Regions from separate parts of the Streptomyces sp. NPDC001513 genome, predicted to be linked through region 1. Evidence: riboswitches for the same ligand, from Rfam matches in the RefSeq annotation. Region 1 holds a riboswitch; the other holds the start of a gene.
What was found. Region 1 has a riboswitch for cobalamin ahead of metE (5-methyltetrahydropteroyltriglutamate--homocysteine S-methyltransferase). Riboswitches for the same ligand answer to the same signal wherever they lie in the genome.

Region 1 (4,377 bases):
AGACCGCAGTCGGGGTTGACCCAGAGCCGCTCCGCCGGGATGGCCTCCAGCCCCTTGCGCAGGAGGGCCGCCGCCTCGGCGGCCGAGGGGATGCGCGGGGAGTGGATGTCCCAGACGCCGGGGCCGGCCTCGCGGGGGTAGCCGTGCTCGGCGAGCTCGGTCGCGACCTGCATGTGGGAGCGGGCGGCCTCCAGACTGATGACGTCGGCGTCGAGGTCGTCGATGGCCTGGACGATGTCGCCGAACTCCGCGTAGCACATGTGGGTGTGGATCTGGGTCTCCGGCCGCACGCCCGAGGTCGTCAGCCGGAAGGACTCCGTGGCCCACGCCAGGTAGTCGGCGTGGCCGTCGGCGCGCAGCGGAAGCGTCTCGCGCAGGGCGGGCTCGTCGACCTGGATCACCGAGGTTCCGGCCGCTTCGAGGTCGTTCACCTCGTCGCGCAGGGCCAGTCCGACCTGGCGGGCGGTCTCGCCGAGCGGCTGGTCGTCGCGTACGAAGGACCAGGCGAGCATGGTGACCGGGCCGGTCAGCATGCCCTTGACCGGCTTGCCCGTCTGCGACTGGGCGTACGTCGTCCAGCGCACGGTCATCGGCTCCGGACGGGAGATGTCCCCGGCGAGGACCGGCGGGCGCACGTACCGGGTGCCGTAGGACTGGACCCAGCCGTGCTGGGTCGCCAGGTATCCCGTCAGCTGCTCGGCGAAGTACTGGACCATGTCGTTGCGCTCGGGCTCACCGTGCACGAGCACGTCGATGCCCGTCTTCTCCTGGAACGCGAGCACCTCCCGGATCTCGTCCTTGATCCGCTCCTCGTAGCCGGCGGTGTCGATGCGCCCGGCCCGCAGGTCGGCGCGGGCTACGCGCAGCTCGTCGGTCTGCGGGAACGAGCCGATCGTGGTGGTGGGCAGCAGCGGCAGCCCCAGGTGGGCGCGCTGGGCGACCGCGCGGTCGGCGTACGGCTGGGGGCGCCGCCCGTCCGCGTCGGTGATCGCCGCGGTGCGGGCCCGTACCGCGGGGTCGTGGGTGATCGGAGAGGTGGCGCGGGAGGCCAGGTCGGCGCGGTTCGCGGCGAGTTCCGCGGTGATCGCGTCGGTGCCCTGGGCGAGGCCGCGGGCGAGCGTGGTGATCTCGGTCGTCTTCTGGCGGGCGAAGGCGAGCCAGCGCCGCACCTGCGGGTCGATGTCGCGCTCGGCGCCGGCGTCCAGCGGCACGTGCAGGAGGGAGCAGGAGGCGGAGACGTCGACCCGGTCGGCGAGCCCGAGGAGGGTCCCGAGCGTGGTCAGCGACTTCTGGTAGTCGTTGATCCAGATGTTGCGGCCGTTGACCACGCCCGCGACGAGGCGCTTGCCCGGGAGCCCGCCGACCGCCGCGAGGTCGGCGAGGTTGGCGGCCGCGGCATCGGTGAAGTCGAGGGCGAGGCCCTCCACCGGGGCCTTCGCCAGCACCGGGAGCGCTTCACCCAGCCGGTCGAAGTACGAGGCGACGAGCAGCTTCGGGCGTTCCGTGAGGGCGCCGAGTTCCCGGTAGGTGCGGGCCGCGGCGTTCAGCTCGGCCGGAGTGCGGTCCTGCACCAGGGCGGGCTCGTCCAGCTGGACCCACTCGGCACCGGCCGCGCGGAGCTCGGCCAGCACCTGGGCGTAGACGGGCAGCAGCCGGTCCAGCAGGGTGATCGGCTCGAAGTCGGCAGCCACGCCCGGGGCGGGCTTGGCCAGGAGCAGGTAGGTGACCGGGCCGACCAGCACGGGCCGGGCTGCGTGCCCCGCGGAGAGGGCCTCGGTGAGTTCGGCGACCTGCTTGGTGGAGTCGGCGGTGAAGACGGTGTCGGGGCCGAGCTCGGGGACCAGGTAGTGGTAGTTCGTGTCGAACCACTTGGTCATCTCCAGCGGGGCCACGTCCTGGGTGCCGCGCGCCATCGCGAAGTAGCCGTCCAGGGCGTCGGCTTCGACGGCGGCCCGGTGTCGGGTGGGGATCGCGCCGACCATGACCGTGGTGTCCAGGACGTGGTCGTAGTACGAGAAGTCCCCGGTCGGAACCTCGGTGATGCCGGCTTCGGCCAGCTGGGCCCGGTTGGCCCGGCGCAGCTCGTGGGCGGTCTCCCGGAGGGTGTCCGCGGTGACGCGGCCCTTCCAGTAGCCCTCGATCGCCTTCTTCAGTTCGCGGTTCTGACCCTGGCGGGGGTAGCCGTGGACGGTGGCCTGTACTGCCGCGGCTGCGGACTCGGTGGTCACGGAACTCTCCTTCGCGAGCGTGTCTCCATGGACCCGGTGGGGGCCGAAGGCGCGAAGGGTGCCGGAACGGGCGGACCGCCGGTCACGTACGTACGGGTACGCGACGGGGAGGATCCGCCTGAAAGCACGCCGACCCGCCCACGAGGTCACCGGGAAACCGGGCGCGATCGTTCGCGCTCGGGCAACGGGCAGGTCTTCGGACTCATGGGCACGCCGGCCACTCGGGCAGACACCTACTGGCCGTCGCTTCCCAGGACCGGTTCCGGTCCCAGTGCTTATGACGGCGGTCGTTCCCACTTACCGCTGCGGGGCAGTCCCGGATTCCCACCGGGTTCCCTCTTACGACGCCTCCCGCCTGGCGGACGGGGGCGAACCAGCTGCGAGGTCCACACTAGGCGGCCGGACTAAAGAATGGGCAGAGCGTTCCAGATATCGGACGGCGATTCGAGATCATCCGCCCGTGAACACCGGATAGGGGACGTACGTCTGACGGTCGGGGTCCACCGCGAGCCGGCCGCCGGCCGGCGGCCTGGCCCGCTGGGCGCAGTCGCGGCGTTCGCAGATCCGGCAGCCGAGGCCGATCGGGGTCGCGGCCGACGGATCCGCCACCGCGAGGCCCTCGGCGTAGACGAGCCGGGACGCGTGGCGGAGCTCGCAGCCCAGCGCGACGGCGAACTCGGCCCGTCGTGCGCGATGGCCGTGGGCGCCGCGGGTCACGGTCCGCGCGATCCAGAAGTACCTCTTTCCGTCGGGCATTTCGGCCACCTGGGTGAGGATCCGGCCGGGGGCGGAGAACGCCTCGTAGACGGTCCACAGCGGGCAGGTGCCGCCGAGCCGGGAGAAGTGGAAGTCGGTCGCGGACTGCCGCTTGGAGATGTTCCCGGCCCGGTCGGCCCGCAGGAACGAGAACGGCACCCCGCGCTGCCCGGTGCGCTGGAGGGTGCTCAGCCGGTGGCAGACCGTCTCGAAACCGACCCCGAAGCGGGCCTGGAGCAGCTCGATGTCGTAGCGCAGTTCCTCGGCCGCCGCCCGGAAGGGCCCGTAGGGCATCAGGAGGGCGCCCGCGAAGTAGTTCGCCAGCCCGACCCTGGCCAGCCCCGAGGATGCCTCGGAGTCGAAGTCGGTGTCGTCCACCAGGGAGTCGAGCAGCGGGCCGTGGGCCAGCAGCGCCAGCTGGGTGGCGAGTTGGAAGGCCCGCTGCGCGTCGGTCAGCCAGGGCGACAGGAACAGGAGGCCCCGGTCGCGGTCGAACCGGCGGGCGTCCGAGGAGCGGTCGGGGGCGCCGTCGAGGAGGGTCACTCCGTGCCGGGTGGCGAGGACTTCCGCGAGACGGTCCGCGGTACGGGACACGGAGCCGCCGCGCAGGTTCGCCGCGACGGCTTCCGCCTCGGTGTCGAGCTCGTCGAAGTGGTTGTGGTGGGCGTAGAAGAAGTCCCTTACCTCGTCGTGCGGTTCGGCGCGCACCGCGGCGGTCGAGTCTCCCGGCGGAGCCAGGGCGGCCGCCTGCTCGGCCGCGTCGCGGTAGCGGTGGTGGAGCGCCACGAGCGCCTTCGCGATGTCCGGGTGGTCCCGGGCCATGTCCGCGATCTCCTGGGAGGCCACCGAGACCCCGCCGGCCTCGTCCGCGAGGGCGGCCCGCAGATCGGTGGTGAGGCGTTCCTCATGGGCTTCGGAGAAGAACTCGGGGTCGACCCCGAACACCTCCGCGATCTTCAGCAGGACGGGTGCGGTGAGCGGCCGCTGACTGTGCTCGATCTGGTTGAGGTAGCTGGTGGACAGGTCGAGCGCGCGGGCCAGCTCCACCTGGTTCATGCCCCGCTCGCGCCGCAGTCTGCGCAGTTTCGCGTGGGCGTAGATCTTGCGTCCGACCGTACGTCCCATGGGCGACAGCGTCCCTTTCCACCTGGTCCTCTCTTGCGAAGGTAGCACTCGCCTCTTTCGCAAGATTCGCAGATTCGCAGGATTCCCCGGGAGTGATTCCGCAGGTTGGAGCGGTCGACCCGGCTCCGAAAGCGGGAAAGGGTGAGACATCGAAGCGCCCGATTTCCGCACCCGACGATTTCCGCACCCGACGATTTCCGCACCCGAGGAGTTCCGTGATCGAGCACGAGGTACGCGTCCATCCCAGCGCCGACCGTCTCCCGCGCGA
Region 2 (4,377 bases), 100 kb from region 1:
AAGGAGCTCCACGCAAGGAGTAACGCCGTGCGCGTACTGTTCACCGGACCCGCTGCCGCAGGCCACCTGTTCCCGATGGTGCCCACCGCCCAGGCGCTCCAGGCCGCCGGGCACCAGGTGCTGTTCGCCGGTTCGACCCCGCTCGACCAGCTGCGGCAGACCGGCATCCCCACCGTCGAGATCGGCGACGGCTCGACGCTGACGGAGGCCTTCCGGCGCGCCTCGGACGACACCGAGCCGCAGTTCCTCACGGAAGGCAGGAGCCCGGAGGACATCCAGCGGCGGGCCACAGTCGGTTTCGCGGAACACAGCCGGGTCACCATCGACGGCCTGCTCGCGCTCGCCACCGCCTGGCAGCCGGACCTCATCGTCCACGACTCCTTCCAGGCCGCCGCACCCCTGGTCTCGGCGGCCCTCGGCATACCCGCCGTGGTGCACAACTTCGGCGTGCTGTCCGGGCTCGGCATGGTCGGCCGGCTCGCCGGCGTCCTGGTGGACGAGTACCGGACCCGTGAGCTCGAAGGCCCGGCGACCCGTACCGTCGTCGACGTCGTACCCGCTTCCCTCGGCGGGGACGGCACGGGCCTGCGCGTCCGCTACGTGCCGTACAACGGCGGCGGCACGGTGCCCGGCGATCTCGTGGCCCGGGGCTCCCGGCCCCGGATCGCCGTCACCCTCGGTACGGTGGTGACCACCTTCGCGGGCGTCGACCCGATCAGCCGGGTGATCGCCGAAGCCGCCTCCGTCGACGCCGAGTTCCTGCTCGCCGTGGGCGACACCGACCTGAGCCCGCTCGGCACCCTCCCCGCCAATGTCCGCCCCCTGCCCTGGGTGCCGCTGGCCCAGCTGCTGGACTCCGCCGACGCGGTCGTGCACCACGGCGGCTCCGGCACGATGCTCACCGCCGCCGCCCGGGGCGTCCCCCAGCTGATCCTCCCGCAGGGCGCCGACCACTTCATCAACGTCGACGCCGCGACGGGCCTGGGCTTCGCCCTGCGCGCGAGCGGCGACAGCGTGGACGCCGACCTGCTCGGCCGGCTCCTCACCGACGACGACCTGCGCAAGGCCGCCGCCACCACCCAGGCCGAGATATCCGCGCTGCCCTCCCCCGCCGACCTGGTCGCCTCCTTCGAAGCCCTCGCCTAGCAGCGCTCTCCGGCGGCCTTCCCCGCGGCCTTGCGGGCCGACTGACGCCGGGTGCGTGGCTCCGTACGGGGCCACGCACCCGGGAGGGGTCAGGCGCCCCAGCGCAGGGCGATGGTGTCGCCCACGTTGATCACCTTGTTGCGGACGGCGCCGGCGAAGGCGGAGCCGTCGACGCTGACCTTCCAGGTGTTGGAGCCGCTGTTGGCCTTGCCGTTGACGGCGGTGATCGTGCCGGTGCCCGACGAGGGGGTCACGCTGGTGACGCAGCCGGCCGGGGTGGCCGCGGTGGTGGCCGCGTTCAGGACGTCCCCGAGGGTGGTGGTCGTACCGGTCGGGGTGAAGGCCACGGAGCAGACCTTCAGGCCGCCGGCGCCGTCGTCGACGGTGAGGGCCAGCTTGGTGGCCGTACCGGCGGTGAAGGTGGACTGGGCGACCCACTGCGGGGCGCCGGGGGTCACCGGGACCGGCGGGGCGGCGGTGAAGCCGCCCCCGGCGACGGCGCGCAGGGAGTCGATGGAGGAGTAGGGGGACGGGGTGGTGTCGGCCGGCTTGTACTTGAAGCCGCCCCCCGGGTTGTACTGGTTGGCGAGCAGGAAGTCGATCGGGGTCTTGTTGGAGGCGGTGAGGAAGTCACCGGTCTGCGGGTTGATGCCGCAGGCGTTGAGCCCGGCGACGCCCCAGCCGTTGGAGCTGGTGTTGACGCCGTACATGGAGTTGAAGGCGCCGGTGGTGGCGAGCCTGCCCTTGAGGAAGTTCTTCGCCTGGACCACGTCGGCGTCGGTGTTGGGGACGCCCGAGACGCAGAGGGCCGCCATCGCCGCACCGGTCATGTCGACGTCGCCCGCGGCGGCCAGGGCCGTGGGGTTGCCCTCGGCCTTGCTGAAGGTCCAGCCGCCGTCGTTGTGCTGGTTGGCGCGGATGCGGGTGACGATCGAGTCGGTCAGCGCCTGCGGGATCCGGGTGCCGCCCGCCTGGGTCTTGGCGCCGCCGAGCGAAAGGGCCGCGAAGACGGTGCCGTTGAAGTTGCCGGACGGTCCGAAGTAGCCCGCCTCGGCGGTCTGCCAGTAGGAGTAGACGTTCGCTATGAGGTTTCTCGAGTCCGAGACGCGCGCCGGGTCGACGCCCGCCGCGTACGCGTTCAGCGTGCCGCGCTCGTAGTCGGTGACGACCGGGGTGGCGGACGGCCAGCCGGACGTGGCGATCAGGTTGCGGTAGACGGTTCGGGCGTTCTTCGTCGTGTCACCGCCCGGGGCGACGTCGACGACCGCCGTACCGGCCGCGGCGAAGGCGCTGAACGCCCACTCGTTGGACAGACCCGCGCCGGCGTACGAACCATCGGCCGCCTGCAGGGACTTGAGGTAGGCGACGCCGTTGGTCTTGGACGTGGCGATCTGCGCGGGCGTCGAGGTCGCGAAGGCGGGCAGCGCGGTGAGGGCGAAGGCGCCGAACGCGGCGGGCACCGCGAGCGCGAGACGGCGGGAGGTACGGGGACGGGACATGGCCTGCTCCTGGAATCGGCGGACGCCGGCCGGTCCCTGCTCCGTCCCGGCCCGTTGGGACGCGGGCGGACATGGCGGAGGCCGCCGTCCGGAACGCGTGGTACGGCTTCTCGGTGCTGCGTTTGCCGCGTGGGCATTCGGGCTCGGGAACGGCCCCCGCCGTCCCACACCGCTGCGCGTCAGCCCCGGATTCTCACCAGGTTCCCCCATGTGGCAGCCCTGGACGCTACCCGAGTGATCAGGGGTCCGCCAGCCGTCCCAACAGGGATGCGAACGACGGGATGCGGTGAGACACACGCCACCTTGACGCCCTGCCTCGGCCCGTGTTGCACTCCGCTGACAAGAACTCAGCACCAGGGGAAGCCGGTCGAAGTCCGGCGCTGACCCGCAACCGTAGGCCCGGCACCCGCCGGGCGAGTCGGAACACCTGGTGTGCAGTCATCTGTACGGAGAACGCCGTCGCGGACTACGGCGTGGTCGTCACCGCTCCCCGCGGGCCCAGCCGTGCCGGGGGGCGCATCGCCACGCACGCAGCCGCCCGGCAGAGACGAGGGCCGCGGTGGGGACCGAACAGCGGGACGAACGGCGTACGCACACCAGACGGCGGCTGCTGTCCCTGGCGACCGCGGCGTTCCTGACCCTCGGTGCGGGGGTGGCGTTCCTCACGGCGCCCACCTCGGCGAACGCCGACCCCATCGAGCAGTGCACGGCGACCACCGGCGCGGTCGTGGCCGTCGACTTCGGTCCCTTCGGCGGCAAGGTCGAGCGGGGCTGCGACACCACCCTCACGACGGGCTACGAGCTGCTGCACACGGCCGGGTTCACCACGGTCGGCACCCAGCACGACGGTGACGCCTTCATCTGCCGCCTCGGGTTCGGCACCTTCAACTCCGGGACGGAGTACCCCACTCCGGACAAGGAGGACTGCGTCCTCACCCCGAAGGCCACCGCCTACTGGTCGTACTGGCACGCCTCGCCCGGCGACCAGAAGTGGACCTACAGCTCCCTCGGCGCGAAGTCCCGCGCGCCGAAGCCCGGTGACGTGGACGCCTGGGTGTTCGGCGGGACCGATGTCGGCGGCACCTCCGGCAAGCCCACCTTCTCCCCCGACGACGTGCGGGCCGGCGGCGGGGGCCCCAAGCCGGACCCCACCGGCCCGAAGCCGCCGGACGTACCGCCGGGCGCGGTCGATCTCCCCGCCGCCACCCGCTGGCTGACCGGGAAGCTGATCGAAGGCGAGCGCGTCCTCAAGGCGGACTCCACCGATACGGACTACCCGGCGACCACCGAGGTGATCTACGCCCTGGCCGCGGTCGACCCGAAGAGTCCGGCCGCGCAGAAGGCCGCCGCCTTCCTCGCCACCCCCGCGCACACGGAGGCGTACGCGTACCCGGCCGGCAAGGACCAGGCCCCGGACGCCACCGCCGCGGCCCGGCTCGCGCTCGTCGCCGAGGCCACCGGCAAGGACCCCCGCGCCTTCGGCGGGCGCGACCTGCTCGGCGACCTCGTGAAGTACGTCTGCACCAGCGGCGTCGAAGCCCCCGAGCCGGTCCCCGGCTGCATGACCAAGGGCGACTTCCGCACCCCCTACCAGGCCGAGGGCCAGGCCCTGGCCGTGATCGCCCTGGTGAACGGCGGTGTCACACCGCCCGCCGACGCCGTGGCCCGGATGACCGCGTTCCAGTGCGAGGACGGCGGATTCAGCAGCATGCTGCTCCGCGCCGGCGACTGG

Region 2: another riboswitch for cobalamin. It lies ahead of ACFYZ4_RS32205 (hypothetical protein); the one in region 1 lies ahead of metE (5-methyltetrahydropteroyltriglutamate--homocysteine S-methyltransferase).

The regions. Positions count from the first base shown of each region.
Region 1 is NZ_JBIAVU010000016.1:113,242-117,618, reverse strand. Features, by position in the region: gene metE (5-methyltetrahydropteroyltriglutamate--homocysteine S-methyltransferase) at 1-2,228, opposite strand, end outside; cobalamin riboswitch at 2,398-2,621, opposite strand; gene ACFYZ4_RS31785 (short-chain fatty acyl-CoA regulator family protein) at 2,679-4,109, opposite strand; gene ACFYZ4_RS31780 (MmgE/PrpD family protein) at 4,325-4,377, shown strand, end outside.
Region 2 is NZ_JBIAVU010000016.1:214,498-218,874, reverse strand. Features, by position in the region: gene ACFYZ4_RS32210 (nucleotide disphospho-sugar-binding domain-containing protein) at 28-1,146, shown strand; gene ACFYZ4_RS32205 (hypothetical protein) at 1,236-2,645, opposite strand; cobalamin riboswitch at 2,756-2,889, opposite strand; cobalamin riboswitch at 2,958-3,095, shown strand; gene ACFYZ4_RS32200 (prenyltransferase/squalene oxidase repeat-containing protein) at 3,205-4,377, shown strand, end outside.